DNA from 3 places in the Mesorhizobium sp. M1403 genome. Region 1 is predicted to be linked to each of the others. Evidence: riboswitches for the same ligand, from Rfam matches in the RefSeq annotation. Region 1 holds a riboswitch; each other region holds the start of a gene.
What was found. A riboswitch is a leader RNA that binds a small molecule or an ion and turns the genes downstream of it on or off. The one in region 1 is predicted to bind cobalamin.

Region 1 (10,230 bases):
GAATCGCTTCTGGTCCTGCAGCAGGTTGGCGGCGCCATCTCGCGAGTACCGATGGACGGAACGCCCTACGCCAATCGGGATGCGCTTTACGATTGCTTCCCGATATCGATCTGGGACAATCCGTCTGACGACGAAACGCACATCCGATGGGCGCGCGACCTGTGGGATGCAATGAGACCGTTCTCGACCGGCGGCGTCTATGCCAACAATCTCGGCGAAGAGGGCACTGATCGGGTTCTGGCGGCTTACGGCGAGAATTATCCGAGGTTGGCCGCACTAAAGAACAAGTATGATCCCACCAATTTCTTTCGCTTGAACCAAAACATTAAGCCTGCGACCTGAGCGACCGCCGCAGGCCGATGCTCGAAATTCTGCGGCGCTGCTACAACTCCAGATTCCAGTTCTGGCCGACCAGATCCTTGCCGAAGGAATGGTGGCGCTCCTCGTTGGTCAATTTAAAGCCCGCAGCCTCATAGATGCGGCGTGCCGAAGTGAGCACGTCGTTGGTCCACAGCGTCAGTGTCCTGTAACCCGTGTCGCGGCAAAAACCGATGCATTCCTCGACCAGCCGCTTGCCGATGCCGAGGCCGCGCGCCGACGGCTCGACATAGAGCAGGCGCAACTTCGCCACCGCGTCCGACTGGCGCACGACGAAGACCGAGGCGCTGGGGATCGCGAACTTGCCTGATGTGAAGGGTTTGTCTTCGCCGGAGTCGTAAAGAAACACACGCGTTCCCGTGCGGTCGCCGATCTTTGCCGTGATATCGGCGAGCTGCGCCTTCCAGTTCGAAACAAGCTTTCCCGCCTCCGCCTCCTTGCCAAAAATCTTGCCCAGCTTTTCGACATCACCATAGAGCAGGTCCATCGAGGCGGCGGGGCGGTTCTGGTCGAGATGGACGCAACTTTCCGTCAGCACCAGCGTCTTGATACCGTGCGGGGCCAGCGTATCGGGCGTCACCTCGCCGCCAGGCTTCATGCCGTAATACCAGCCGGCGAAGAAGAAATCGGGCTCGACGGCGACGAGGTTTTCGAGGGTCGGGTATTTCGGCGCGAGTTCCGGGATCGCGCCCTGCTCGGCCTTGAATTCCGGACCGACCTTATACCATCCGGTGATGCCGGTCAGGCCGACGATCGATGGTTGCAGCCCCAGCGCGAAGGCCATCTCCGCCATGTTCAGATCTTGGATGACGGCGCGCTTCGGCGCGGCGTCGAACGTCAGCGGCGTGCCGCAGCTATCAACGGTTACCGGGAAAGCGAAGGCGGTCTCGGCAAGCAGGAGGGAGGCAAAAGACAGTACGAGGCGTTTCACGGATATTGCTCCTTGGTCAATCGGGATGTGAAGAGGCGCGGTTCGGAACGTCGAAGACCGTGAGTTCGCGGTCTTCGGTGGGATGGCGCAGCCAAAGCACGTCAACGCCAAAAATCTCGCGGATCAACTTCTTGGTCAGCGCCTCGCACGGACTGGCAAGTGCCTGCAGGCGGGCCTCGTTCATCACCGCGACCCTGGTGGCAAATGGCGTGACAAGCGACAGATCATGAAGCACCGCCACGACGGTCATGCCAAACTGCGATACGAGTTCGAGAAGGTCGCTGCGGGCGCGCGGATCGAGATGATTGGTCGGTTCATCGAGGAACAGGATTTTGGGCTCCTGGGCGATGGCGCGCGCCAGCTGGGCGCGTTGCCGCTCGCCACCGGATAGCGAGCCGATCGTGCGGCCGAGCAGCGGCAGCAGGCCGGTTCTGCGAAGTGCTTCAATGACGATGTCGCGTTGCTCGCTCCTCCGACGCAAGCCGGCATGCGGGACGCGCCCAAGCTCGACGTAGTCGATCACGGCAAGCCGCGGATCAGGCTGGTCGGTCTGGCCAACGACCGCCATGTGCAGTGCCCGCTCGGCGGCCGAAAACCTCTCCAGCCGGCGTCCGGAAAATCTCACATCTCCCGCGCTTGGCCGCAGCGTACCGCATAGCATGCGCAGCAGCGTCGTCTTGCCGGCGCCGTTGGGGCCGATGATGGCGAGGCGGTCGCCCGGCGCTATCGAAAGGCTCACCGCGCTGACCAGGCACCGGCCATTCGTCGTCGCGCTCAGTTCACACGCTTCAAGAAGAGGCTGGGAGGCGTCCAACTTACCGTCACTTTCTCAATGGCGACGGAAGGAAGCTGGACGGACCGGCCGACAAGACCGATGTCCACGTCTCCTCCCGGCACACCCCGTCCGGTCAACTCATGCTGATGGCAGGTCTCCTGGCTCGCGGGTCTTTGCGCCATCCTGCCTTCCCAGCCTTGCCGGCCAGTGGCACTTCGGATTTTGCTAACCGCTTACAGTTGCGGGGGCAGCCACGGCCTCGATCCGAAGGATCTCACCGTGTTCCCTTTTCACCCCTTGCCTCGCGACTCGGGGACCATCACCTTTCTACCGTAGATCTCGCCGACCGCGTCGCAATGGCTTTTGATTGGGCTCGCAGGCACCATCATGCCTCTGCTGTCAACACCGGCAGACCTGTGTTCCGGTTTTTCCCTGGATGCCCAATTCGAAGACCTTTCAATGGACCAGCACGGACGAGGTCGGTCGCCAAAACATCGGAAAATTTTCAGAATCCGATCGAGATTTCAGCGCTCGAAAAGCCGAATGAAAGCGTGCTGGTGAACGGGCCTATTGACCCCACGTTTTCGCGAAGGCGCCCGGCGCCGTCTCCAGCCAAGGATCATTGCCGTCTATTGCGCCCGTTCCGGCGCCGGCCGCCACACGGAAGGAGACAACATGACTGCCGCATCCAACAGCAGGTTGAAACGTGGCCTCGTTGGCGTATCGTTCGCGGCGCTCGCCTGCGCCGCCGCCGTCACCTGGTACGCCGCCAAGGGCGAGGCCGCGAGCGCAAGGCCGGATGTGCCGGGACCGAAGCTGGTCAAGGCCGTGAAGGTGAAGCCGGCGCCGCAGGCGGATAGCCGCCTCGCCATCGGCGAGGTCCGCCCGCAACGCGAAAGCGATCTCGGCTTCCGCTTGTCCGGTAAGCTGGTGCAGCGCATGGCCGCGATCGGCCAGACGGTCAGGAAGGACGAGGTGCTCGCCCGCATCGAAGACCAGGATTACCGCAACCGCTTACGCAGCGCCGAGGCCGATGTCGCGGCCGCGCAAGCCGTTCTGGTCGAGGCGCGTGCCGCCGAAGCCCGCCTCGGAGCGCTGCTCGCCAAAGGTTTCACGACGCGCGCCAGCTACGATGCGACGTTGAAGAACCTTCGCTCCGCGCAGGCCAAGCTGGACTCGGCAAGGATCGGCCTGGAGATGGCCAAGGACCAGCTCGCCTATACCGAACTGCATGCGGATTTCGACGGTGTGGTGACGGCGACCGGCGCCGAGGAAGGCCAGCTCGTCACCGTCGGGCAGATGGTCGTGCGCATCGCCGATCCGCAAGCCCGCGACGCCGTCTTCTCGATCGCCGAGGCAGCTTTCTCGAATGTCCGCAGCGCCGGGCATCCGCCGGAGATCATGGTCTCGCTGCTGAGCAACCCGGCGATCTCGACACCCGGCGTCATCCGCGAGGTGTCGCCTGTGGCCGATGCCGTCACCCGTACCTTCCAGGTGAAGGTTTCGCTGGGCAACGCCCCGGATGAAATGCGCTTCGGCAGCAGCGTCGCGGGCCGTGTCAACGAATCCAGCGCGCCTGTCGTGGTGTTGCCGGGAAGTGCGCTGTTCGACAAGGACGGCAAGCCGGCCGTGTGGGTCGTGGGCGCTTCGTCGGCCGTCGAGCTGAAGCCCGTCGTCATTGACCGCTACGAGACCGAGCGCGTCGTCGTCAGCGGCGGCCTGGCCGAAGGCGACGTTGTCGTAACCGCCGGCATTAACCGGCTGCGCGAACACGAAAAGGTTCGCATCGCGGCAGGAGAATCCAGATGAGCCCGTCACAAACGAAAGTCCTGATCGCCGGCGCCGGACCAACCGGGCTGACGCTTGCCCTCTGGCTCACCCGTCTCGGCATGCCGGTCCGCATCCTCGACAAGGCAGCAGGTCCAGGCGAGACATCGCGCGCGCTCGCCGTCCAGGCCCGCACGCTCGAGTTCCACCGCCAGGTCGGCATCGTCGAGGATGTGCTTGCTGCCGGCGTGCGGCTGGAGCAACTCACCGTACGCACGCCGGCCGGCATCGCCGCAAAGCTGCCGCTCTCCGACTTCGGCCGCGGCATCAGCCCGTACTCCTTCGCATTCGCGCTGCCGCAGGACATTCACGAGCGCGTCCTGATAACGCATCTCGAGCGCGCCGGCGTCGAGGTCGAGCGCAGCACGGAGCTTGTTGCCTTCGATGACAGGAGGGACTCGGTTATTGCCACGCTGAAGAGGCACGGTCGGACCGAGACTGTCAGCGCCGCCTATCTCTGTGGATGCGACGGCGCCCGCAGCACCGTGCGCCATGGGTTGAACATCGGCTTCCCCGGCGGCACCTACGAGCAGGCCTTCTATGTCGCCGACGTCATGGGCAGCGGCGCGGTCACCCGCAACGGCATGGACACGACGGTCAGCGCCTACGGTTTCGCGATCGTCATGCCGGTCAGGCAATCCGGTTCGCTGCGTCTGATCGGCATCGTGCCGAAGGCGCATGAAGCCGACGAGACGATCACCTTCGAGGCGATCCGTGCCGATGTCGAGCGCGACACCGGCATTGCGGTGGACAAGGTCAACTGGTTCTCGACCTACCGCGTCCATCACCGTGTTGCCGAACGCTTCCAGATCGGCCGCGCGTTCCTCTGCGGCGATGCCGGCCACATCCACAGCCCGGCCGGCGGCCAGGGCATGAACACCGGGATAGGCGATGCGGTCAACCTCGCCTGGAAGCTCGCTGCCGTGCTGCAAGGCCGTGCGGACCAGCGCCTGCTGGACAGCTACGAGGCGGAACGCATCGCCTTTGCCCGGAAGCTGATCGACAGTACCGACACGGCGTTCCGCTTCATCACCAGCCGCTCGCGCCTGGTCGGCCTGTTTCGCCGTTATCTGATGCCGAAGATCCTGAACTTCCTGCTTCACACGTCGTTCGGCTCCCGCGCCTTTTTCGGGTTGATCTCGCAGGCAGCCATCCAGTACCGCGCCGGGCCGATCAGCGCGGGCACAGCTGGCCAAATCCGCGGCGGCGACCGCCTGCCCTATGTCGCCTACGGCAGCGGCGACAATTTCGAGCCGCTGCGTTCGCTGGACTGGCAGGTCCATGTCTATGGAGAGACGAATGCCGAGTTCCGGGCGATGCTCGCCTCGACCGGCATCCCTATTCACGTCTTCGCCTGGTCTGAGAGGGCGAAGGCCGCGGGCCTCCACCGCGATGGCGCCTATCTGGTCCGGCCCGACGGCCATATCGCGCTGGCCTCCACGGTTCAGGAGGCAGCCGCGTTCCAGCGCTACCTCGCCGGGCTCGCGATCAGGCCACGGCTGGCCGAACGTGCGCCGTACCGGATTTCAGGCACCATGCACAGCCTGGCCTGACAGCTGAATCAAGCAGCGCCCGCCTAACCAGCGGCGCTGCCCAAATCCCGATCACCAATGTTCCCGACTGCCGGTGCAGACCGGTCGCGCGCCGCGTCGGCGCACCATGAACAGGAGTTGCATCATGAACAGCTTCAATCTTTCCGAATGGGCGCTGCGCCACAGGAGCTTCGTTGTCTACCTGATGATCGCGGCCGCGCTCGCCGGCATCTTTGCCTATTCCCGCCTTGGCCGCGAAGAGGATCCGCCCTTCACCATCAAGACGATGGTGGTCAAGACGCTGTGGCCGGGCGCCACGACCAGCGACACCGTCGAACAGATAACCGATCGCATCGAGAAGAAGCTCGAGGAGCTTTCCAACCTCGACTACGTCAAGAGCTATACCAAGCCCGGCGAATCCGTGGTCTTCGTCAACCTGAAGGACACGGTCGCGGCCGACCAGGTGCAGCCGCTCTGGTATCAGGTGCGCAAGAAGCTCGACGATATCAAGTCGACGATGCCTTCCGGTGTCCAGGGCCCCTTCTACAATGATGAGTTCGGCGACACCTATTCGTTGATCTACGCGCTCACCTCCGACGATCTCAGCCATCGCGAGCTGAAGGACATCGCCAGCAGCCTGCGGGCCGGGCTGCTGACGGTGCAAGATGTCGCCAAGGTCGAGCTGATCGGCCAGCAGGACGAGAAGATCTATCTGGAATTCTCGACGCAGAAGGTGGCCGCACTTGGGCTTGACGTCAGCACGCTGTCCCAGGCGCTGCAGGCGCAGAACGCTTTGACCCCGAGCGGCACAGTCGATGCCGGCCCCGAACGCATCGCCATTCGGGTCTCCGGCGAGTTCACCTCGGAGGAGAGCCTGAAGGCGATCAACTTCTATGCCAACGGCCACTACTTCAGGCTGGGTGATGTCGCCGAGGTGAAGCGCGCCTATTCCGATCCGCCGCAGCCGATGTTCCGCTTCAACGGCAAGCCGGCTCTCGGCATCGCCATCTCGATCACCGCTGGTGGCGACGCGCTGGCGCTCGGCGAGAACGTCAAGGAGAAGATGCACGAGATGGCAGCCGAGCTGCCGCTCGGAGTCGAGCTTGGCCTGGTCGCCGACCAGTCGCACGTGGTGGAGGAGTCCGTCGGCGAATTCACCAAGAGCCTCGGCGAAGCCATCGCCATCGTGCTTGCCGTGAGCTTCCTGGCGCTCGGCTGGCGTCCCGGCATCGTGGTGGCCGTCGCCATCCCGTTGGTGCTCGCCATCACCTTCGTCACCATGGAGTATTTCGGCATCTCGCTGCAGCGCATTTCGCTCGGCGCGCTGATCATCGCGCTTGGCCTGCTGGTCGACGACGCCATGATCGCGGTTGAGATGATGATTTCCAAAATGGAGGAAGGCTACGAACGGATCTCGGCCGCCACCTATGCCTACACCTCGACCGCCTTCCCGATGCTCACTGGCACGCTGGTGACGATTGCCGGCTTCGTGCCGGTCGGCTTCGCCAAGAGCGGCGCCGGCGAATACTGCTTCTCGCTGTTCGCGGTCGTCGGCATAGCGCTGGTCGTTTCCTGGGTCGTCGCGGTGCTGTTCACGCCGCTGACCGGCGTCGTCCTCCTGCCTGAGCGCATCAAGGGCCATGGCAGCCACGAGCCCTCGCGCCTGGCGCGCGGCTTCCGCGTGCTGCTCGAGATGGCGATGCGGGCGAAATGGCTGGTGCTGTCAGCGACCGCCGGACTGTTTGCCCTCTCGGTTGTGGCCATGGGCTATGTCGGGCAAGAGTTCTTCCCGAAATCCGACCGGCCGGAGGTCATGGTCGACCTGACGCTGCCGCGCACGGCGTCGATCAAAGCGACTGACGAGGTCGTGGGCCGCGTCGAGAAGTTGCTCGCCGCCGATCCGGACATCGACCACTGGAGCTTCTATGTCGGCCAGGGTGCGGTGCGCTTCTATCTGCCGCTCGACGCCCAGCTCGCCAATGACTTCTTCGCCCAGGCGGTTATCGTCACCAAGGGGCACGCCGTGCGCCAAGCCGTCATCGAGCGGCTGGAAAAGTCGCTCTCCAACGGCTTCGGCGACGTCATGACCCGCGTCACACCGCTTGAACTCGGCCCGCCGGTCGGCTGGCCGCTGAAGTTCCGCGTCAGCGGACCGGACGCCGACAAGACGCGCAAGCTGGCACAGCAGTTCGCACAGGTGCTGGGCAGCAATGGTGCCGTGCGCAATATCAACTACGACTGGAACGAGCCGGCCAAGGTCATCAAGATCGAAGTCGACCAGGACAGAGCGCGTGCGCTCGGCATCTCCTCACAGCAGCTTGCCGACACCGTCAACTCGATCCTGACGGGGTCGAAGATCACGCAGATGCGCGACGACACCTATCTCGTCGACATCGTGGCGCGCGCGGTTCAGTCGGAACGTGCCGACATTGACACCCTGCGCGCACTGACGATCAGCGCGTCGGGTGGACGCCGCGTGCCGCTCGACCAGGTCGCCTCGTTGTCCTACCAGACCGAGCCGCCGCTGATCTGGCGCAGGGGCCGCATGCCGACGGTAACGGTGCAGGCAGACGTCGCACCTGGCGTCGAGCCCGCCGCGACGGTGCGCAAGCTCGACAGCGCCATCAACGCCTTCAAGGCCGAACTGCCGGCGCGCTACAGCGTCGAACAGGGCGGCGTCATGGAAGACAGCGCCAAGGCTCAGGCCAGCATCTTCGTGGTCTTCCCGCTGATGCTGTTCATCATGGCGACCGTGCTGATGATCCAGCTGATGAGCTTCCAGCGTCTGGTGCTGGTGCTGCTCACCGCTCCGCTGGCACTGATCGGCGTCGCTGGCGCGCTGCTGATGTCGGGAGCACCGATGGGCTTCGTCGCCATCCTCGGCGTGATGTCGCTGATCGGCATGGTGATCCGCAACTCGGTCATCCTGATCTCGCAGATCGACCAGCACATCGCCTCCGGCGAGGAGCCCTGGGCGGCGGTGATCAGCGCCACCGCGCACCGGCTGCGGCCGATCCTTTTGACGGCGGCGGCGGCCATCCTCGGCATGATCCCGATCGCGCCGACGGTGTTCTGGGGACCGATGGCCTATGCGGTGATGGGTGGCCTGATGGTGGCGACGGTGCTGACGCTAATCTTCCTGCCGACTCTCTATGTCGCCTGGTTCGGCATCAAGGCACCGGCGCAAACCATCCCGGCGGCTGAGCCCATCGAGGCGATCGCCGAACCGCAGCCGCTGGCCGCCTGAGGCGGCGAGCGTCCGCAAAAAGTCACGGCGGAGGAACCGCCGTGGCAGCTGCCCTGCAACATTCAAAACTGAAAGGAACGAAGATGCCCCCCGCGTTCGGAAACCTTCTCATCCGCTTCAACGCCGGCTTCCTGATGCTCGCATCGGCAGGGGGCCTGGCCACCGACATCGCCGGCTCCTTCTTCGGGCGCGGCGCCGAGGCCACCTTGCTCGCCGACGCCCCGGGCGTCGGTATCGGCTTCCTCGAGGCGCACGGCCTTGCCCTCGTCATCGGGCTGACCATGTGGCGCATCGCCTATTCCCTGAACTGGCACGCCTTCCTGGCGGCCGTTCACGCACTGCTCGGAACCGCAAACCTCTTGTTCTGGCAGTTCTTCATCGCCGCCGACGTGCTCATCGTCGGTTACGCGACGACCGCGGCACATTGGCTGTTCGTGGTTCCCCACCTCGCGGCACTGGCGGGCGCTACCCGGCTTGCCGCGCCATCTCACTAGACTTCATCAACAGGAGAGAGAACATGCCTACGAAATCAGTCAAGAAAATCAGCGCGATCGCGGCGGCCGCAATCGGCCTCGCCGCCGTCGAAATCATCGGCAGTACCGTGCCGGCCTTGTCGCTGGTCAGCCAGGCCGTGGCTCGCGTCGGCCAGCCATGGACGCCCCGCAGTGCCGCGGGCGTCGCACGGCGCACCACATGGCGCGTGCTCCGGCACACCACGGCCTGGGTCCCCGCATTGCCGGCGGGCTGCGTCCGCACCAAGGTCAACGGCTTCGCCGTCTGGCGTTGTGGCGGCACCTATTATCGGGCCTATCAGGGCCGCTATATCGTCGTTGTCGTCGATTGACCGGTCCCAGGCCCAGCCTTCCGACCGAGGGCAAGCATGACGCCTTCGGCGAGATGGTCCGCGTCGGCCTGGTTTTCGAACGGGACCCCGCGCAGTGCATAATCGACCGGCGAAAACGGATCGCTCTCGTCAATGAGGGCGATCTGGTGCCTCGCCCTCTCCATGTCGCCCATCTGAGCGTAACAGGCGGCCAGTCGCGTCCGGATCCACGGCGCCGGACGCGTGGCCAGTTCCAACGCCTCGGCGGCAGGTCGATACTCTCCCATCATGTATAGCGCCAGCGCGCGGTCGAACTGGTACCAGTGCGGGTGCAAGGGGTCGATGCTTATACCGCGCGCCAGCCAGGTCAGAGCGTCGAGCGGGCGCCCACGCATGGTGAGCAGCATACCCATCTGCTCGATGCTGTCGGCATCATAGGGGTTGAGCTGCAGCGCGATGCGCATGTGGTGTTCCGCCGCCTCGTGTTGGCGCATATAGAGCCGCACCAGCGACTGCACCCGATGGCCGGTCGCCTGGTCCGGTGACAGCGAAAGACCCTTGTCGGCAAGGTCGCGCGCGTTTTCCAGCACCGCGTCGCTGGCACGTCCGAATTCTCCATCCAATGCGCGGGCCAAGGCGAGGTAGGTGTAGGCCAAGCCATAGGTCGGGTCCTTGGCGATCGCCGCTTCGAACAAAGCCTCGGCACCCCGCTGGTCG
Region 2 (10,230 bases), on a different contig from region 1:
ATGGAGCGCCATAGGCGCTTGCCGCGACTTCGGCCAATTCGCGGGCACGCGCTGCTTCCGGCAATCGCGACAGGGCGGTGGCGGGCAAATCGAAAAGCGGGTAGGAGTGCGGATTGATCCCGGTCGAGAGGTCGACGAAAGGCAGCGGCGCGTGAGGGAAAAGCGCCCTCGCCCGGCCAAGGCTTCCGCCGTGGTCCACTGCCGCCGTCACTCCATCAAGAGACTTCATGTCGATCCTGATCACTTTCCTGTCGCTGGCCATCGAACTTGTACTCGGCTACCCGGCCCAGCTCTTCGATGCCATTGGCCATCCCGTTACCTGGTTCGGCAGGCTGATATCCTTTCTCGACGGCAGGCTCAACCGCGCCACTGATTCCGACGCCCACCGTCGCCGCTGGGGCGTGCTCGCGCTGCTGGTCATCGTGCTGGTGCCGGCCGCCCTCGCCTTCTGGCTCGAAACCATGCTTTGGAGCATTCCCCTCGGCTTGTTGGTCATCGCAATCCTGGCGACGTCGCTGCTGTCGCAGAAGAGCCTGGCCGAGCATGTCGAAGCGGTGGCCGACGCCCTCGACAGCGGCGGACTGGACATGGGCCGCATTGCCGTCTCGCGGATCGTCGGCCGCGACCCGGAAAAGCTCGACAGGGCCGCTGTCTGCCGCGCCGCGATCGAAAGCCTGGCCGAGAACTTCTCCGACGGCGTCGTCGCGCCGGCGTTCTGGATCGGCGTTGGCGGGCTCGCCGGCGGCGTCGCCTACAAGGCCGCCAACACCGCCGATTCGATGATCGGCCACCGCACCCCGCGCCACGAGGCCTTCGGCTGGGCGGCGGCGCGCTTCGACGATTGGATCAACCTGCCGGCATCACGGCTGACGGCGCTGCTGATCGTGCTTGCCGCTTTCCTGGTCAAGGGCGCCGATGCCAAAGCCGCCTGGCATGCTGTGCGGCGCGATGCGAAAAAACACCGCTCGCCCAATGCCGGCTGGCCGGAAGCAGCGATGGCCGGTGCGCTCGGCCTGGCGCTCGCCGGCCCCCGTTCCTATGACGGCGTCATGGTCGAAGACGCGTTGATAGGCGAAGGCGGCCGCCGCGACGATATCGAGAGCACCGACATCCGACGGGCGCTGAAACTTTACCGGGTCGCCGACTTACTGCTGATCGCGCTGTTCGGGGTGGTCGCAGTGGTTGTTATCTTGGCGTGACCTGCGCCCGAGATCGAGCGGAAACAAAAAACCCGCCAAGCGGCGGGTCGTTGGAGCCAGTTAGCACCATAGCGAGATTAGTACCATAGCTGCCGGCACAAAGCAAGAACAAAATTGCTGTGCCCAAAGAATAATCGCCCCAGCTTTGCGCTTCTCATTCCCTGCCTTTGACGTTCGAGGTTGGCGAAATCCGAAGCGCCATCCAATCTCCCCCCTCGTGGGGGAGATGTCCGGCAGGACAGAGGGGGGCGCGAAGGATCGCCAGCCTCTTGACCGTTCACCTGCTAATGACGGTCTGACGACGTAGTTGTCTCCGACTGACAGGCCGAGGGACAGTGCCCCCCTTTGCCCTGCCGGGCATCTCCCCCACAAGGGGGGAGATCGGCAGCTTCGCCGGCGCCGCCTGCTCCGAAACGCCCTTCCCCGATCGCCAAACCCCTCAGAACTCTATCCCTTGCTGCGCCTTCACGCCGGCGGAGAAGTGGTGCTTGGTCACGCCCATCTCGGTGACCAGATCGGCTGCCTCGACCAATACCGGCTTGGCATTGCGGCCGGTGACGACGACATGCAGGCCCTCGCGACGCGCCTTCAGCGCTGCGACCACCTTTTCGAGGTCGAGATAATCGTAGCGCAACGCGATGTTGAGTTCGTCGAGCACCACGAGGCTGATCGACGGCTCGGCCATCAGCTCGAGCGCCTTGGCCCAGGCGGCCTCAGCGGCCGCGATGTCGCGCTTCAGGTCCTGCGTTTCCCAGGTAAAGCCCTCGCCCATGGCGTGCCAGACGACGCGGTCGCCGAAGCAGGCAAAAGCATCCTTCTCGCCGGTGTGCCATTTGCCTTTGATGAACTGGACGACGCCGACGCGCTTGCCGTAGCCGAGCATTCTGAGCGCCAGCCCGAAGGCGGCCGTGGTCTTGCCCTTGCCCGGACCGGTGTTGACGATCAACAGCCCTTTCTCGACCGTCTTGGCTGCAACCTCGGCGTCCTGCACCGCCTTGCGCTTGGCCATCTTCGCGCGGTGGCGTTCCTCGTCCTTGGGATCGATGTGGTCGGTATCAGCCATGTCATTTCACCCTGAGCGGCAGCCCCGCCACCATCAAAAGCACGGTGTCAGCGACGGCGGCAACGTCCTGGTTCAACCGGCCGGCCGCGTCGCGAAACCGTCTTGCCAGCGCATTCTCCGGCACGATGCCCTGGCCGACCTCGTTGGACACCACGAACCAGGGTCCACGCGGCCGCGACAGCACATCTGCCAGCCTTCGGCATTCGGCCTCGACATCATGTTCGGCCAGCATATGGTTGGTCAGCCACAGCGTCAGGCAATCGATCAGCACCGGCTGGCCGTCAGGCAGCGCCTCGATCGCGCCGGCAAGGTCGAGCGGCGCCTCTATGGTCGTCCAACCGGCTCTGCGGCGCGAGCGGTGCAGCGCGATCCGTTCGCGCATCTCCTCGTCATAGGCTTGCGCCGTCGCGATATAGCTCCACGGCGCCGGACAGGCACTCACCAGCCTCTCGGCATGCGCGCTCTTGCCGGAGCGCGCACCGCCGATGATCAGGGTCAGCGCCCCGGCAGCGCGGTCAGGCAAAGCTGTCGCGCAGGCTGGTCGCCGTGCCGGTGAAGCGGCCGCGCACCACGCCGACGACTGCGCCGAGCACCAGCCAGAACACCAGATTGGTCAGCGTCACCGCCACCACGAACTGATGATGCAGGCCTTCCGGGATTGTCGTCTCGAAGCTGTCGGGCTGCGGCGCGCCGACAATATGCGGCGCCACGATCAACGCCACCGCAAGGACCGCCAGCGGCAGCGATCTGCGGAACGCAAGCAGGCCGAGACCGGCCGCGGTCGCCACCACCGTTGCCCACCACCAGATCTGGCGTTGGACAAGGTCGGCCGCCGGCATCGCTGGCAGTTCCGGCGGCAGGCCGAGGCCGGGCGCCAGCGTGAACACGGCAAAGCCGGCAAGCCCCCAGAACAGCCCCTGGCGCCAATTGCCGATGCCGCCGGCGAATTCCGAAACCGCAACCAGGATCAGTGCGAAGCCGATGCCGGTGACGATATTGGCAACGACGCTGAAGGCAAAGCGTTCGAAACCGTCGGCCGGCGCCCAGCCTTCGTCCTCAGCCGGAGCCATTGCTTCAGCCGGTGCCGGCGCGGCGCTGCTCATAGCCATCGTGCCCGTGGCGGCCGGTGCCGCAGGTGCGGCGGCATGGTCATGGCCGCCGCCGGCCTGTTCGTAGACTTCCGCCTTCAGGATCAGTGGCACCGTGGCATAGGCCTGCATGCAGGCGAGAGCGACGCCGGCCACGAGCCCTGCGATCGCCGCGATGAACACGACGTTGCGAAAAAATGTCATGATGTCAGTCCCTTGTCAGTGGCAGGGAAAGCCCATCGAGTGGCGATAGTCGTGGGCGGCATTGTGGACCGCATCGATGTGCGAGAAGCCGACAAAGCCCATGACGAAAATGCCGAGGAATGCAGCAAGCGCCAGCTGCATGAAACGCGACTGCGAGGAGACGGAAGCGCCGAGCGAGACGGAAGCGGTATTCATGTCTTGTCCTTTCGCCCTCCACCCGAGGGCATAGAAATCAGTTTCCTGTCGCCGGCAGGTCTCCTGGCTCGCGGATCAGCGCCCTTCCCCACCTTCCCGAAGAACATCTTCAGTGGCATATGGAGAGGACTACCGCACACAGTTGCGGGGGCAGCCACGGCATTGGGCAAGAATTTCGCCCGCACCGCATTCCCTCTTGGTTCCAAACGGAACCGACGACATCAGCGACTATAGGCAGAATCGCCGCGCCCGGCAAACCAAATTCCGCCGGATCGTGTGGCGAATGCGCCGCCTCGCCAAGCTCGCCGGCCGGCGCCGCAATTGACAATTCTCACAGCCGGGTGTCGGCTGGCGGATGGGGAGGAAGCCGGCATGCAACCCAGCCCGAATGAGCGCGGTCCCTATAACGGCCTGACGCGGGCCGAGCCGACGCTGCCGTCATCGGCCTATTGGGACATCGCAGGCTATCAGCGCGATCTCGAGGCCATCTGGTATCGCAATTGGCTGCTGGTCTGCCGCGAGGCCGACCTTGCCCATCCGCTGGCTTTCAGGACGTTTCGCATAGGCACGCAGGAGGTCGTCGTGCTGCGCGACGAGACCGGCGAATTGCGCGCCTTTCACAACACCTGCCGGCATCGCGGCTCGCAGCTTTGCCAGCAGAGCGAAGGACGGCTGAAGGCGCGGCTCATCACCTGCCCCTACCACGCCTGGTCCTATTCGCTGCGCGGCGATCTGGTGCGCGTGCCGTCGAAATCGCTGCCGGACGGTTTCGACAAGGCCGATCATCCGCTCTACCGCGTCGCGCTTTCGGTGTGGCGCGGTTTCGTTTTCGTCAACCTCGCGCAAGACGCTGCCGGTTCGGCTGAAACATCCTTCGATCCGGCATCCGGCAACCTCGCCAACTGGCCGCTGGAAACGCTGCTGAGCGGCCATGTGCTGCGCAAGGTTATGAACTGCAACTGGAAGATATTTTGGGAGAACTTCAACGAGTGCCTGCACTGCCCTGGCGTCCACAAGGACCTGTCGCGGCTGGTGCCGATCTATGGCCGCGGCCTGATGGGCCGGCACGACGACCCCGAATGGGCGCGCCACGCCGACAATGACGCGCCGGAATTTGCCGGCGGCTTGCGGGCCGGGGCCGAAACCTGGTCGCGCGACGGGCGCGTCCACGGCTCGGTCTTTTCGAGCCTGACGCCGGCCGAGCGTGCTGCCGGGCAGACCTATGCCACCAACTTGCCGTCGATGTTCGTCGTCGGCCATGTCGACTATGTCAGGACCGTGCGGCTGGTGCCGCTTGGGCCGGAGCAGACCGAACTCACCGCCGAATGGCTTTTTTCGCCCGAAGCGCTCGCCGATCCGGCAGCGGATATCGACAACATCGTCGCCTTCGGCACCCAGGTGCTGGAGGAAGATGCTGATATCTGCGAGGTCAACCAGAAGGGCCTGCGCTCGATGCGCCACAAGGCCGGCGTGCTGATGCCCGAGGAATATGACTTGCACCGCTTCCACAACTGGGTGCTCGAGCGGCATGCGGCGCTTGAACATCAAAGCGATTTGGGCAGATAGCGCCAGGTGACGAAGCCGCAGACCGCCGCCAGCAGGCCGAGCGTCGCGAAAACCGCGCCCAGGCCGCAGAACGCCAGCACCACCGAATAGACCAGCGGCGGCGTCAGGTCGGAAAAGTCGAGATAGGTGCGGTAGACCGCCGCCATCTGCGCCCGCTCATACGAGCGCACCGAGCGCATGAACGCGGTCGAGCCCAGCGCATCGAGCGCGATGGTGAAGAAGGCACCGCAAAGCAGCAACGCGCCGGTGACGAGCGGCGCGGCCTCGCCGACGGCGCCGGCCGCCAGCAGCGTCGCCGACATGGCGAAATAGGCAAACGTCATGGTGCGCCGGCCGCCGAAACGCTTTCCCGCCCTGCCCCAGAAGATGGCCATGAACAAAAGCGCATTGCCGGCCGAAACCAAGAGGCCACCGGCGAGCTCGCCCTCGCCGGTGATCACCATGAACAGCGGCCCATAGACAAAGAACGTCGTCCAGAAGCAGGAACGGCCGAAGGCGATCAGCCAGGCCAGCCTCAGCCTTGGCTGCGCGACGAAGCGGCCGATATTGGCCAGCGGATTGACCGGCCGCGTCTTGCCCGGGCGGATCGACGGGTTGTCGCCAAGCCGGTAGGTCCAGAACAGCGCCAGCAGGGCCATGGCGAAGACGGCCACCGCGCTATGCGCGGCATAGATGCCGAAACGCGTGTAGAGGAAAATGCCGAGCGTCGGCCCGGCGGTCCAGGCAAGCATCGACCACGCCATGCGCAGCGACTCGGCCTGCATGAAATCGGTCTTGCGGATGTGGTCCATGATGTAGAGGTTGAGCGTGATCGCCAGCGCGCTGGCGCCGATGACGCGGCAGAGCATGCCGACCGTTTGGCCAGCAAGCGTATGAGTGACGAAGAACAGCGAGCCGACGGCCAGCAGGCAGGCACCGGCGGTATAGACCCAGCGCCGGGCAAAGCGCCGGATCAACATCGGCATGAACAGCGTCGCCGAGAGGCCGAGCATTGCCACGACCGTGTAGAGGATCGAGACGATCTGCTCGTTGTGCAGGATCTCATAGGCCTGGATCGGGATGACGCTGGAGACGGTGGCGCGCGCGAACGATTCGACCGCATAAAGCGAGGCGAAGGTGCGTGCATCCGCCGGCCGCAAGGCCGCAAGCCAGATAGGATGGCGCACATGGGTAGCCATTGCTTTCCCCGAAGCAGAATCGCCCAAAGCAGGGTTTGGAGCACAAATCTGCCGCGGCGATTCCTGGCCGGGTAACAGGAAACCGACGCCTTCACGGCAAAAAGCGAAGCCGGCCAAAGGCTTTCCGGCTCTGGCCTAAAGCGAGTTCTAATGCTGACCCGCGCCAACGCGACGCGAGGACTGCTTCTTTTGACGGTGGCAACCGTGATAGTCGTCTTGCCGGGGCTGAACCAAGACAGCGAGACCGATGAGCATCGCCACGCCGACCACCGCCGTTCAGGATCAACCGAAGGCGAAGCGCATCGCCGCCATCGACATCGCACGCGGCATCGCTTTGCTTGCCATGGCGAGCTATCATTTCACCTGGGATCTCGAATTTTTCGGCTACACCGATCCCGGCCTCACCGCCTTCGGCTGGTGGAAAATCTACGCGCGCTGCATCGCCTCGAGCTTCCTGTTCCTGGTCGGCGTCAGCCTCTATCTCGCCCATGGCAAGAAAATCCGCTGGACAGGCTTCTGGAAGCGCTTCGCCATGGTTGCCGGGGCGGCTCTCGCAATATCGCTGGTCACCCGAATCGCCACGCCCGACGGCTTCATTTTTTTCGGCATATTGCACGAGATCGCGCTCGCCAGCCTGCTCGGCCTGGCGTTCCTTCGGCTGCCGGCGCTGCTGACACTGCTTGTCGCGGCGTTTGTCATCGCGGCGCCCTTCTACCTCAGATCCGAGGCCTTCGATCATCCGGCTTTGTGGTGGGTCGGTCTATCGGCGACCAATCCGCACTCCAACGACTATGTTCCGCTGCTGCCCTGGTTCGGCGCCGTGCTTGCCGGCATCGCGGTTACCAAACTCGCCGCCACCTCCGGCGTGCTGACCCGGCTGTCGGCCATGACGCCAGGCCGCTGGGCAAACCCGCTGGTCTTCATCGGCCGGCACAGCCTTGCCTTTTATCTGATCCATCAGCCGCTGCTGATCGGCTCGGTCTGGCTGTTTTCGCAATTCATGCCGGCGCGGGTCGAAAGCAGGGAGGTGAACTTTCTGAAATCCTGCCAAATATCCTGCGAGCAGGCGCGCGACACCGAGTTCTGCTCCAGCTATTGTGCCTGCATGCTGGACACTCTCCAGGGCGAAGCCTCGCTTGACCGGCTCTACAGCAACGACCAGTCCCCGGAGTGGAAGGCGCATATTGGCGAGCTCGCCGGCACCTGCACCGCCCAAACCGAGACGGCGGAACCGAGAACGCGCTAATCGAGGGAGCACAACAATGACCGACAGTCACCCGAAACCCGTGCAGCAAAATCCTGGGCAGCCGAAGCTGGGGCACATCCCATGGCCGCCGCTGATCTATGTCGCCGCCATCATCGTCAGCGTCGCGCTAGGGTTTTTCTATCCACTGCCGTGGATCGGCGATCTTCTCGGCGACATCCTGTTCGCCGCCGGCCTTGTGGGGTTGGTGGCGGTCGCCGCGCTCTGGTTCACCGCGATCCGCACCATGATCCGCGCCAAAACGACGCTCAACCCCAACGGCGTGCCGGACCATCTGGTGACCACCGGACCCTTCGCCGTCAGCCGCAACCCGATCTACCTCGCCAACACATTGCTGCTGGTCAGCCTCGCCTTTGTCTCGGGGATCGCCTGGTTCCTGCCGCTCGCGGTCATCGCGGCGTTCCTGACGCAGAAGCTGACGATCGAGAGCGAGGAGAAGGTGCTGACGGCCAAATTCGGCAAGAAGTACCGGGACTACGCCAAAAGGGTGCGGCGCTGGATTTGAGCCGGGGCTGACACCGCGCTTACGTGGTGACGCCGAGTTCAACCAGCCGCTCGACGCAGGATTCCTCGGCCTGGTCGAGCTCGGCCAGGGTCTCCTCGAGGTCGCGGCGTTTCTGGCGAAGATCCTCGCGCTTTTCCTCGATGCGCTTGATCATCAGCTTGAGTTGGCCGACCTCGCCGGGCGGCTCCCTGTACATCTGGATGATTTCGCGGATCTCGTTGATCGAGAAGCCGAGCCTCTTGCCGCGCATGATCTGGCGGATGAGATGCCGGTCCGACGGACGGAACAGCCGGGTGCGGCCGCGCCTTACCGGCTGCACCAGCCCTTCGTCCTCGTAGAAGCGCAACGTCCGCGTCGACACGTCGAATTCGCGGGTCAGCTCCGTGATCGAATAATATTCCCGCATCGCCACTCCAATGCCCCGGCCACGCCGCGAGTTCCAACTGGCCGGCGCCGCCGGCATCCAGGCGCGTACCAGAATCGGCGGACAAGGCACCTTCCAAAGCCTCGCACGGCATTTACGTAAAAGTCAATTGAGGTGCCGTTCAGCCTACGCCGAACCACCATGTGGCAAGCCCGAGAAAGGCAAAGAAACCGACGACATCGGTGACCGTAGTGACGAAAACCGCCGAAGCCACAGCCGGATCGATCTTGAAGCGGTCGAGCAGCAGCGGGATCAGGATGCCCGCCAGAGCCGCCACGAACATGTTGATGATCATCGCCGCCGCGATGATGCCGCCGAGATTGCGATCGTGGAACCAGGCAGCCGCGACGATGCCGATCAGGATGGCGAAGATGATGCCGTTGATGAAGCCCACCCCGATTTCGCGGCGGATGATGCGGCCGGCATTGTAGATATCGAGGTCCCTCGTCGCCAGCGCCCGCACGGTGACGGTCATGGTCTGCGAGCCGGCATTGCCGCCCATGCCGGCGACGATCGGCATCAGCACCGCCAGCGCCACGATATGCTCGATGGTGCGGTCGAACAGGCCGATCACCGAAGCCGCGAGGAAGGCCGTCAAAAGGTTGACCAGCAGCCAGGGCACACGCGAGCGCGAAGTCGAAAGGATGCTGTCCGAGAGTTCTTCGTCGCCGACGCCGCCCATGCGCAGCAGATCTTCCTCGGCCTCCTGCTGGATGACGTCGACGACGTCGTCGATGGTCAGCACGCCGACCAGCCGCTCGTTCTCGTCGACGACGGCAGCGGACAGAAGATCGTATTGTTCGAATTCGCGTGCCGCCTCCTCCTGGTCCATGGTGGCCGGGATGGCATGCCTGGTCTCATGCATGACCTCTTCCACCTTGACCGAGCGCTTGGTGCGCAGGATCTGGTCGAGGTCGATGGCGCCGAGCAGCTTGAAGCTCGGATCGATGACGAAGATCTGGCTGAAACGATCGGGAAGGTTGTTATCCTCGCGCATGTAGTCGATGGTCTGGCCGATCGTCCAGAATGGCGGCACCGCGACGAACTCCGTTTGCATGCGGCGGCCGGCGGTCTCTTCGGGATAGTCGAGCGAGCGCCGCAGCCTGATCCGCTCGGTGAACGGCAGTTGCGACAGGATCTCGTCCTGGTCCTCCTGGTCGAGGTCCTCGAGGATGTAGACGGCATCGTCGGAATCGAGCTCCTGCACCGCCTGGGCGATCTGCGCATTGGGCAGATTGTCGACGATGTCACGGCGGATCGCCTCGTCGACCTCGGTCAGCGCGGAGAAATCGAAATCCTTGCCCAGCAATTCGACCAGGGCGCGGCGCTGTTCCGGGTGCAGGGCCTCGAGCAGGTGGCCGAGTTCCGACTGGTGCAGATCGTCGACTTCGCGCTTCAGCGTCAGCGTATCGCGATCGACGATCGCGGCACCGATCTGAGCCAGAAACGACGACAGGATGACGCCGTCCTCGTCATAGATGTCGGCGCGGCGCTCCTCGGCGGCCCTGGTGCCGGTCATGTGTTCGTCCTGGCCTTCCACCAGC
Region 3 (10,230 bases), on a different contig from region 1:
CCGGCGTGGTGCCCGGCAGGATCGCGGCAAGGCATTCGAAGGCGCGGCCGAGTTGCCAGGGGCGCGCCTTGCTGATCGGATTGTAGAGCGCGATGACGAAGCCGGCGCCCGCCGCGGCCAGCAGGCGCAGCTCGATCAAATCCCACGGCTTCAGATTGTCTGACAGCGAGATGGCGCAGAAATCATGGCCGAGCGGCGCGCCGATGCGGGCGGCGACGGCGAGCATGGCGGTGATGCCAGGCACGATGGCGATGTCGACCGCGCGCCACTCGACCGGCCCCGCCTCGATCGCCTCGCAGACGGCCGCCGCCATGGCGAAGACGCCGGGATCGCCGCCCGATACGACCGCGACATTGTGGCCTTCCGCAGCCTTCAGCAGCGCGTCCCTGGAGCGCGCTAGCTCCTCGCGATTGTCGGAAGCGACGCGAATCTGGTCGGGACGCAGATCAAGCCGGTCAAGATAAGGCTTGTAGCCGTAGAAGAATTTCGCCTCGGCGACGGCCCGGTTCGCTTCCGGCGTCACCTGGTCGGCGTTGCCAGGCCCCAGGCCGATGACGGTCAGGCGGCCGCTCATGCTTCGGCTCCCAATGCGCTTGGCCGCCCCGACCAGCCGGCGACCAGCACGATGGCGAAATAAGGCGCCTGGTCGTCCTTTTTGTCGGCAAGCCGCATCGAGACGCCGCCCGGCATGGTGCCGCGCTCGACATAGATGGCCCGCGGCAGCTTGTCGGTCGCCTCCAGCGCACGCCTGATCTTGGGCAAGTTGCGGCCGACCTTCATGATTACGGCGGCATCGGTGTCGGCGAGGCGGCGCGTCAGCTCGAATTCGCTCATCGTGCCCGGCAACACAGTCAGCACGTCGTCGCCCTGGACGATCGGTAGGCCGGTCGCCGACCAGCAGCCGGACATGGCGGTGACGCCGGGAATGACTTCGGTCGGAAAGCGATGCGCCAGCCTGACATGCAGATGCATGTAGGAGCCGTAGAAAAGCGGGTCGCCTTCCGAGAGCACCGCAACCATCCTGCCGGCGCTGAGGTGCTCGGCAACCTTTTCGGCCGACTGCTCGTAGAAATCCGTGATCTGCGAGCGGTAGTCGCCATGATCCTTGGCGATCTCGGTGGTCACCGGATAGAGCAGCGGCAACTCTATCAAATCAGGGCGAAAATGGGTTCCGACGATGGCACGCGCGTTGCTGTTGTTGCCGCGCTTGGCGAAATGCGCAACGACATCGGCCTCAGCCAGCGCGCGCACTGCCTTCAGCGTCAAGAGTTCTGGGTCGCCAGGACCGGTGCCAACGCCGACCAGCCGACCTCTTGCGATCGCATTCATAGGCCCAGCCTCGCCAGTGCGTTAAGTGCGGCGGCGGTCATGGCGCTGCCGCCCAGCCGGCCGCGCACGATGGCGTAAGGCACGCCATAGGAATTTTCGGCCAGCGCATCCTTCGATTCGGCGGCACCGACAAACCCGACCGGCATGCCGATGATCGCCGCCGGCTTCGGCGCACCATCGCGCAGCTTTTCCAGCAGATAAAACAGGGCGGTCGGCGCATTGCCGATGGCGACGACCGAACCGGCCATGCGCTCGCCCCACAGATCGATCGCCGCGGCCGAGCGGGTGTTGCCGATTTTTCTCGCGATGTCGGCGGTCCACGGATCGCGCAGCGTGCAGATCACTTCGTTGCCGGCCGGCAGCCGGGCGCGCGTGACGCCATGCGAGACCATCTGTGCGTCGCAGAAGATCGGCGCGCCGGCGCTCAGCGCTGTGCGCGCAGCGGCGACGAAATCGCGTGAGAAAACGAAATGCCGCGCAGCCTCGACCTGGCCGCATGCATGGATCATGCGGATAGCGACGTCGGCCTCGGCTTCGGAAAAGCGCGACAGGTCGGCCTCGGCGCGGATGATGGCGAAGGAGCGCTCATAGATCGCCGTGCCATCATGAATATAGTCGTAGGTGATGGGGTTCTGGGCGGGCATGCTCATTCCTGTCGGTAAGCTTTGACGACGCCGGCCGTGCCAAGCCTTGCAAGGCAGGCCGCGGCAGTCTGGCCTCGGAGTCGTTTTCTGCGGATTGCCGCTGCAATGCCGCCGATGCCGCGCGAGGCGTCATCGCCCGGCCTGTATCCGGCAGGAAGCATCTTAGCCGTCCCGTCCACGACAAGTCCGGCTCCGTTTTCGCTACCGACCAATGTCAGCGCCGCCGGACCGGGATGGGCGCAGCCCTTGGCGCAGCCGGAGATGTGCAGCGTCAAGGAAGAATCGAAGATGTCGCGGTTTTCCACGGCGATGGTCTCGGCGATTTCGCGCGTCGCGATGCGGCCGGAGGCACAGGCGGGAGCACCCGGGCAAGCGGCGATCCTGGTGCGCGGGTCGGCGGCGTCGGTGACGAAGCCGAGGGTTGCGGCGGCTTGGTGGAGCGGCGGGCAGGCCGCTGGCGCGAGGTCGAGGAAAACCAGCGCGCGGCCCGGCGCCAGGCGGATTTCGGTGGCGCCAAGGGCCAGCGCGCTCTGCGCGAGAGCGATGATCTGGTTCGCCGGCATGCTGCCGAAGGGTAGGCCGATGCCGAGGGCGGTTCCGGCTGCAGCCAAGTCGAAAACTCCGATGGGCCGGCGATCCTTCGCGCCCCCCTCTGTCCTGCCGGACATCTCCCCCACTTGGGGGGAGATCGGCAGCTTCGCCGGTGGCTCACTCTTAGCATGCTTATCGATTGGCGAAAGCTGAGATGAGGGCGCAATCTCCCCCCAAGTGGGGGAGATGTCCGGCAGGACAGAGGGGGGCGCCAAGGATCGCCAATTTGCCAGAGATCTCAGCTGTCTTTCTGTCAAATCCCGCGCATGGGCATCGCGCCCCTTTTCGGCAACCATCCTTAGGATCGCAACGGCGATGTCGCAGGCCGCATCTTCCTCGGCCATGACGAGTAGCGTCGCAGTCTGACCGCCGCCGGCGATAGCCACCTGCCATTGCGTCCCCGCATCGGTCCGCACCGCAGCCAGCCTGGCATCGGCCGTCACTGCATCCAAGGTCAGCTGTCCGCCACCGTCGACAATCACCGAGACCTTCGGGCCAAGACGCTGCGTGACGCCGGCGTCCTCGATTGCCGCCCGAATCCGCTCCGCTAGCGGGCGCGGATCGGCGATTTCCTGCGGGTCGAGCCCGGCCAGCGGACCAGTCTCGACCGGCACGCCGGTGCGAACGGCAATACCCAGCGCATCGACCTCCATCGCCAGCAGCCGGGCGCTTTCGGGCGTCAGGCCGCGTATCTGCAAGCTGCCGCGGGCGGTCACTTCCATAATGCCGTTGCCGTGGCGCAGGGCGGATTCGCAGAGTCCGATCAACGACTTCGGCAACAGTCCTCCAGCGACCGGATTGAGCCGCACCAGCAGCCCGTCGCCGGTTTGCATCGGTGCCGACAAAGCAGGGCAGGCGCCGCGTCGGGAGAAAGCGTTCATGCCGCCACCCCAAGCGCCTGGGCTTCGGCAATCAGTGCGGCGAGATCGTCATCGATCGAATTGCGCAGCGGATGCCACAGACCGCGCCGTCGTGCCGACATGAAACGTTCGGCCATGACCTTCGCCGCCGACGGGTTCTCGCGCAGGATGAAGGCGCGGACAACGGGGTCGCCGAGATAGGCGTCGTGCACGGCCTCGATCAGCGCGCCAGATATGGCATGAGTGGTCTCGGCAAAGCCGACAAGCCGGTCGACCGTCTCGACGAATTCCGAGGCGCCGCGCGGCCCGTGGCGCATCTGGCCGGCAATGAAGCGCGGATTGACGGCGCGTGCCCGTACGACGCGGGATACGGCGTCACCAACCGAGCGTGGCTTGGGCTTTTGCGGATCCGTGGTGTCGAGCACGATCACGTCAGCGTTTTTGCCGAGCGCAGCAAGCGCTGCCGAAAAGCCGCCGATAAAGGCGACGTCGGCCGAGCCTTCGAGGATGTCGCGGCCGGGATCGTCGCCGGTATGAACCAGAAGGTCGGCCTCAGCGATGCGGCCCTCAAAAGCGCCGGGCGCCGAAATGCCTTCGCCCTCGGCGCCGCCATAGGCATGCGAGGTGGCGGCGAGATAGGCGCGGCCGATCTCTTCGCGCGCGGCCCAGTCGCCGCTTGATAGCAAGTCCTCGATGCCGGCGCCGTAAGTGCCGGGCGAGGTGCCGAATATGCGCGGGCTGATCTTGCCGTCTGCACGGGTTCTCGCCGCCAGCGGGTTTTCCGAATCGTCCTCGTCGCGGGTCGCGACGGCGTTGGCGGCGGCATCGATCAGCGCGATCTGGGTTGGGAACATGTCGCGGAACAGGCCGGATATGCGCCAGGTGACGTCGACGCGCGGGCGGCCGAGCGTTGCCGGCGGCAGCACCTCGATGCCGGTGATGCGGCCGGTGGCGGAATCCCATTGCGGCCGGCAGCCCATCAGCGCCAGGCCTTGCGCGATCTCCTCACCGCCGGTGCGCAGCGAGGCCGAGCCCCAGAGGTCGATGACCAGCGAGCGCGGCCAGTCGCCATGCGATTGCATGTAGCTGCGGACGACTTCTTCCGCTGCCACCTTGCCCAGATCATAGGCGGTCGGCGTCGGCATGGTGCGTGGGTCGGCGGTAAACAAATTGCGGCCGGTGGGCAGCACATCGCGCCGGCCACGCGCCGGTGCACCGGCCGGACCGGCGGCGACATGGCGGCCGTCGAGGGCCGCGATGAGTGCTACTTTCTCGGCTGCCGCACTCTGCTCGCGCAAAGGGTCGGTTTCGCCCTCAGGCGAGCGACCGTAGATATGCAGGCCGTCCTTGATGGCGAAATCCTTGAGATCGCAGAGCCAGGCGTCGATGCGGCGCAAGGCTTCGTCGGCTGCGTCGGTCCTGGCGACGCCGGCCTCTGAGGCGAGGCCGGTCTTTTCCGCAGTCTCGACGATCAGCTTCGCCAGGCGGTCGCGGCGGCGGCGGTCGAGCCCGTCGGCCTGGGCATATTCGTCGACCAGTCGCTCGAGTTTATGCTGCTCTTCGTCCAGCCCGGCGCCGGTCAGCGGCGGCGGCAGATGGCCAAGCGTGACGGCGGCAATGCGTCGCTTGGCTTGTGCTGCCTCGCCGGGGTTGGAGACGATGAAAGGATAAATGACGGGCAGGGGGCCGGTGACGATTTCGGGAAAGCAGTTTTCGCTGAGCGCCACGGTCTTGCCGGGCAGCCACTCCAGCGTGCCGTGGGCGCCGACATGGACAATTGCATGGATGCCGAGCGACTTACGCAGCCACAAGCCAAAGGCGATCAGTGCATGGCGCGGCGGCAATGTCGGGTCGTGATAATCGGCACGGCGGTTGACTGAGCGCCCGCGATCAGGGGCGAGGGCTACGGTGATATTGCCGAAGGTGGCGGCGCGGAAGGGGAATTTTGCGGTGGTGGGCGCTTGGACACCCCCCTCTGCCCTGCCGGACATCTCCCCTTCAAGGGGGGAGATTGGCAGTTCGGCTGCCGGCTCTCCCTTAACGCCCTTGGTAGTTGGCGAAAGCAGAGACAACAGCGCAATCTCCCCCCTTGAAGGGGAGATGTCCGGCAGCACAGAGGGGGGTGCCTCGCGCGAACCTGTCTCATCATCCGTATTCCCCCATGCGGCCTCCACCGCAGCGATGGCCGCCGGCGGCAATTCCTTCGAGAAGGTCAGATAATCCTGCAAAGCCAGTCCCTGGTCGGCTGGCTCCAGCACCTCCAGCAACTGACGCGGCGTTTGCGGAATCCCTTCAACGGCGTAGCCCTGTTCGCTCAGGTCGTGCAGCATCGCCAGCACGCTGGACGGCACGTCGAGACCGACGGCATAGCCGGTGCGGCCGGGCGCGCTCGGATAGTCGGGGATCAGGATGGCGAGCTTGCGCTCCGCACGCGGCGTCCGCTGCAGACGCACGAAGGCCTCGATACGGTTCGCGACCTGCGCCACGCGGTCAGGCTCTGGCCGGTTGGCGAAGGCGCGGAAGGCCAATGCCGGATCGATCTCGCTTTCGCTCTTGAAGGAAATGGCGCCGGCCAGGATGCGGCCGTCGAGCTCGGGCAGGACGACATGCATGGCAAGGTCGGCGGGCGCCAGGCCGCGCTGGTTGTTCTGCCAGATGTCGCGGCGGGTGGTCGCGACGACGACCTGGAACACCGGCACTCCGGCGCGGTCGAACAGCGTCTCGACGCCGGGTTCGGCGCCCGAGGCGAAAGCTGTGGCGGTGATGATGGCGGCAGGGTTCAGCGCGGCAAACGCGGTTTCGACAAAGGCGAGCGATGCCGCGTCCTTGAGGCTGGAGACGAAGATGGGGACCGGCGCTATGCCACGCTGCCCGAGCGCCTCGACAAGCGCATCGATGGGCGCGACATCGGCGGCGAGCAGCATCGAGCGGTAGAACAGGATGGGGATGATGGGGGCGGGTTCGGCGGACGGTAGGTTTAGGCTGCGTTCCGTCGCGCCCCCCTCTGTCCTGCCGGACATCTCCCCCACAAGGGGGGAGATCGCCTGGTCATCGTCGCCTTCGTCAATGTTCGATGTTGCAGAAGTCGCGAGACGGTCAGTGACAGCCGATCTCCCCCCTTGTGGGGGAGATGTCCGGCAGGACAGAGGGGGGCGCGAAGGAATGCCGACGCTTGATAAGTCCATTCTTTCTATAACGCCGCGTCCCGGCTCGTAAAATCCCGCCTTTGGCACGCTGACAGGTTCAGCGACCGCCGCACCCGATCCGGCGAGACTTGCCAACCTCTGCACCAGCGCCGTCATATTCGCCGGGCCACCTTCGCGGAAATAGTCGAGCAGACCATCAAGTTCCTGGCGCGGCAGCGTCGAGCCTTCGATCAGCCGCAAATCCTCGTCGTGGCTCTCGCCCGGTAGGAGCGCCAGCTTAATACCGCGATTTCGCGCGACAACGGCAAGCTGGTCGCAGCCGTAGCGCCACCAGTCGTAACCGCCGAGGATGCGGACCAGGACGACCTTGGCGTGGCGGGCGACGCTGTCGATCCAGAGGTCGACGGACATCGGGTGGCGCAGGTCGCGCAAGGCGGCGAGCCGCATCGACGGCAGGCGGTCCGCATCTGCCTTCCACGCCGCCGCCAGCCCGGCGAGGTCGCTGTCGGTGAAGGACAGCGCCACGACATCCGCAGGCGTTTGCCTGAGATCGACAGGCTCGGCGAGATCGTCGAGCGAGGCGGATGTGGTGGTGAGGATGTGCATCGCGGCTCGTACCTGGGATCAGCCGGCGAGGATACGCTCGATCGCCGGGCGGTTCAGCCCTTTCAGGCCGATGACGACGAGGCGCGAGCGGCGATCGTCTTCAGCGGTCCAGGCGCGGTCGTAATAGTGGTTGACGCGCGGACCGACGGCCTGCAGCAAGAGCCGCATCGGCTTGCCGCCGACGTCGACGAAACCCTTGACGCGCAATACGTTTTCTTCCTCCGCCGCCGTGGCGACGCGTTGTGCCAGCTCGTCCGGGTTGGACACCGACGCAATGTCGATGACGAACGAGTCAAAGTCGTCATGTTCGTGGTCGAGCTCGTCGTCGTGATGGGTCTTGCGGTTCTCGATGTCGTCCTCGACGGCGAGACCAAGGCCGAGCAGCACCGACGGATCGACCTTGCCTTGCGAGGTCGGCACGATCTTCACCGCCCGCGCAACATGCTTGCCGATGACGGCATTGGCGCGCGCCGCGCCGGCTGCGTCCAGCAGGTCGCTCTTCGACAGGATGATCAGGTCGGCACAAGCGAGCTGGTCTTCGAACACCTCCTCGACAGGATCGTCATGGTCGAGCGTCTCGTCCTGCGCGCGCTGCGCCTGCAGGGCGTCCATGTCGTTGGCAACGCGGCCATCAGCCAGCGCCGGCCCGTCGACGACGGCGATGACGCCATCGACCGTGACGCGGCTTTTCACCGACGGCCACTGGAAGGCCTGGACCAGCGGCTTGGGCAGGGCCAGCCCGGACGTCTCGATCAGGATGTAGTCGACCTTCGGCGTCAGCGACAGGATCTGGTCGAGCGCGGGGACAAAGTCGTCGGCGACAGTGCAGCAGATGCAGCCATTGGCCAGCTCGACGATGTTTTCCTCGGGGCAAGTGTCGATGCCGCAGCCCTTCAGGATCTCGCCGTCGATGCCGATATCGCCGAACTCGTTGACGATGATGGCCAGGCGCTTGCCTTTGGCGTTTTCGAGCAAATGGCGGATCAGCGTCGTCTTGCCGGCGCCGAGAAAGCCGGTGACGACGGTGCAGGGGACGCGCGAAACGTTGGCGGCCGAATCTGGGGAAGTCATATCAAGTCCTTCAAAAGGTCGAGGGGAGGGATGCGGGCAACCAAGCCGCGCTTCAGGCAATCGGGACGGCCGCGCCACGGAATGAGGCCGTCCGTCGAAGTAGCGAACAGCTTTGCCCCCGTCACCAGATCGGTGCCGCTGGTCGTGGTCAGGTCGCCGAAGACATAGCTCCAGCAGCCGTCGCGCAGCATCGCGGCGCTGAGCCGGCGCTTGCAATTGCCGAGGCATTCGACGGTGCGGATTTTAATGTTTTCGCTGGAAGCGGCGCGGCGCGTGTCCTCGGCGAGCAGTTCGCCGGCGCGGGGATGAGCGTCCGAACCGGTCTCGTCACGGCAGGACGAGCAGACGATGACGGTGACGCCGGCCGGGGAATCACCATGGCCGGACAATAAATCCGCTGTCTCAGCCGGAAAACTGCTGTCGCGTTCCAAATCAGGCTCCTTGCCCGGAAAACCCGCCAGGCGATCGGATTCTTATGTCCTAGACGGCAGGTCTCCTGGCTCGCGGGTCATCGCCTGGGTGCCGCCTTCCCGGGAATATCCCAGTGGTTTTCGGCCTTGGCTCGTCGCTTACAGTTGCGGGGACAGCCGCGGATTTGAAATCGAGATTTCGCACCGCATTCCCTCTTGGCCCTTGCCGTTGCGGGCAGGGGACCGTCTGGAACGGATTTAGGCTTGTGAAGGCAGTCGTGTCAACGCACGTCTATGACGCGGCGATATCTGCGAGCGGCTGGCCGAGGTCGCCGGCAGCCGTCACCTCGATGCGCTCGAGCCCGAGCCAACCCTGCATCTGCTTCAATTCCTCGAAAAGGGCGGCGGCAGTTTGCGGCGGGGCGCCGGGCTCCGAATAGGCGGCATGGACGCGCAATACGCCGGCCGGGCGGTCGGCCCTGAGGTCGACGCGCCCGACGATGCTGTCGCCGAGCAGGAACGGCAGCACATAATAGCCATACTGGCGCTTTTCGGCCGGCGTGTAGATCTCGATGCGGTAGTGGAAGTCGAACAACCGCTCGGTGCGCGACCGCTCGAAGACGACGGGATCGAACGGCGCAAGCAAGGCGCGCGCCTCGATCCTGCGCGGCAAACGGGCGTCCTTGTGGAGATAGGCTGTTTTGCTCCAGCCTTCGACGCTCACCGGCAACAGGTCGCCAGCCTCGACCAGTTCCTCGATGCGGCCCTTGATGTCGGCGGGCGAGAGGCGGAAATAGTCGCGCAGATCGCCCGCCGTGGCGACGCCATGGGCGCGGGCGGAGATGCGCAGCAGTTCGCGGTGGGCGTCCGCGGGGGACGGAACTGGCAAAGCGAGTACCGTTGGCGGCAGCACGCGCTCCGGCAGATCGTAGAACCGCTCGAAACCACGCCGGTGCGCCGTGGTGATGCGGCCCGCCCAGAACAGCCATTCGAAGGCATGCTTGGCATGGCTCCAGCCCCACCAGCCGCCCGAGCCCTTCTGGCCTTCGAAAGCCGACGCCGCGATCGGGCCTCGTTCAGCGACCTCGCGATAGATGTCCTCAATGTAGGCGGCGTGCTCGCGGCCCCATTTTGCCAGTCCGCTGTACATTTCCTCGCCGCGCTCGGCCCGCTGCATGCGCCAGCGCATCAGCGGATAGGTCTCGACGGGCAGGAACGAGGCTTCATGCGCCCAATATTCGAAGACCATGCGCTTGTGTGTCACCGCGGCGTCGTCGAGCAGCGCCAGCTTGTAGGGGCCAAGCCGCGAATAGAGCGGCATATAATGGGCGCGAACCACGGCGCTGACGGAATCGATCTGCAGCAGGCCGGTACGGGCAAGCACCCGGGCCAGATGCCGGCGGTCAGGCGTGCCGCTGGGGCGCGGGTCATTGAATCCCTGTGCCGCAAGCGCAATGCGACGGGCCAGGGCAAGCGAGATTTTTTCCTTCATGAAGGCGGTATCCGGACGATGTTAGACAGAGAAAATGACCTGCGATTCCGCCCCATGCTAGCAAGGTTTTGGCGGCATCTA

Region 2: linked by a shared signal. The riboswitch ahead of NKH01_RS00805 (CbtB domain-containing protein) and the one ahead of NKH01_RS14910 (ABC transporter ATP-binding protein) in region 1 are both predicted to bind cobalamin.
Region 3: linked by a shared signal. The riboswitch ahead of NKH01_RS00620 (DUF1636 family protein) and the one ahead of NKH01_RS14910 (ABC transporter ATP-binding protein) in region 1 are both predicted to bind cobalamin.

Annotation. Positions count from the first base shown of each region.
Region 1 covers NZ_JAMYKY010000007.1:132,356-142,585, reverse strand. The annotation lists gene NKH01_RS14920 (FAD-binding oxidoreductase) at 1-342, shown strand, start outside; gene NKH01_RS14915 (GNAT family N-acetyltransferase) at 383-1,309, opposite strand; gene NKH01_RS14910 (ABC transporter ATP-binding protein) at 1,326-2,123, opposite strand; cobalamin riboswitch at 2,216-2,420, opposite strand; gene NKH01_RS14905 (efflux RND transporter periplasmic adaptor subunit) at 2,760-3,893, shown strand; gene NKH01_RS14900 (FAD-dependent monooxygenase) at 3,890-5,464, shown strand; gene NKH01_RS14895 (efflux RND transporter permease subunit) at 5,589-8,690, shown strand; gene NKH01_RS14890 (hypothetical protein) at 8,774-9,184, shown strand; gene NKH01_RS14885 (hypothetical protein) at 9,208-9,534, shown strand; gene NKH01_RS14880 (winged helix-turn-helix domain-containing tetratricopeptide repeat protein) at 9,510-10,230, opposite strand, start outside.
Region 2 covers NZ_JAMYKY010000001.1:146,142-156,371, reverse strand. The annotation lists gene cobD (threonine-phosphate decarboxylase CobD) at 1-229, opposite strand, end outside; gene cbiB (adenosylcobinamide-phosphate synthase CbiB) at 228-1,199, shown strand; gene cobO (cob(I)yrinic acid a,c-diamide adenosyltransferase) at 1,639-2,262, opposite strand; gene cobU (bifunctional adenosylcobinamide kinase/adenosylcobinamide-phosphate guanylyltransferase) at 2,264-2,785, opposite strand; gene NKH01_RS00810 (CbtA family protein) at 2,778-3,554, opposite strand; gene NKH01_RS00805 (CbtB domain-containing protein) at 3,570-3,749, opposite strand; cobalamin riboswitch at 3,786-3,981, opposite strand; gene NKH01_RS00800 (aromatic ring-hydroxylating oxygenase subunit alpha) at 4,122-5,315, shown strand; gene NKH01_RS00795 (MFS transporter) at 5,294-6,493, opposite strand; gene NKH01_RS00790 (heparan-alpha-glucosaminide N-acetyltransferase) at 6,741-7,739, shown strand; gene NKH01_RS00785 (methyltransferase family protein) at 7,756-8,262, shown strand; gene NKH01_RS00780 (MerR family transcriptional regulator) at 8,282-8,668, opposite strand; gene mgtE (magnesium transporter) at 8,808-10,205, opposite strand.
Region 3 covers NZ_JAMYKY010000001.1:108,136-118,365, forward strand. The annotation lists gene NKH01_RS00590 (precorrin-3B C(17)-methyltransferase) at 1-574, opposite strand, end outside; gene NKH01_RS00595 (precorrin-2 C(20)-methyltransferase) at 571-1,329, opposite strand; gene NKH01_RS00600 (precorrin-8X methylmutase) at 1,326-1,979, opposite strand; gene cobG (precorrin-3B synthase) at 1,976-3,445, opposite strand; gene NKH01_RS00610 (cobaltochelatase subunit CobN) at 3,442-7,176, opposite strand; gene cobW (cobalamin biosynthesis protein CobW) at 7,195-8,247, opposite strand; gene NKH01_RS00620 (DUF1636 family protein) at 8,244-8,678, opposite strand; cobalamin riboswitch at 8,717-8,920, opposite strand; gene NKH01_RS00625 (winged helix-turn-helix domain-containing protein) at 8,950-10,149, opposite strand.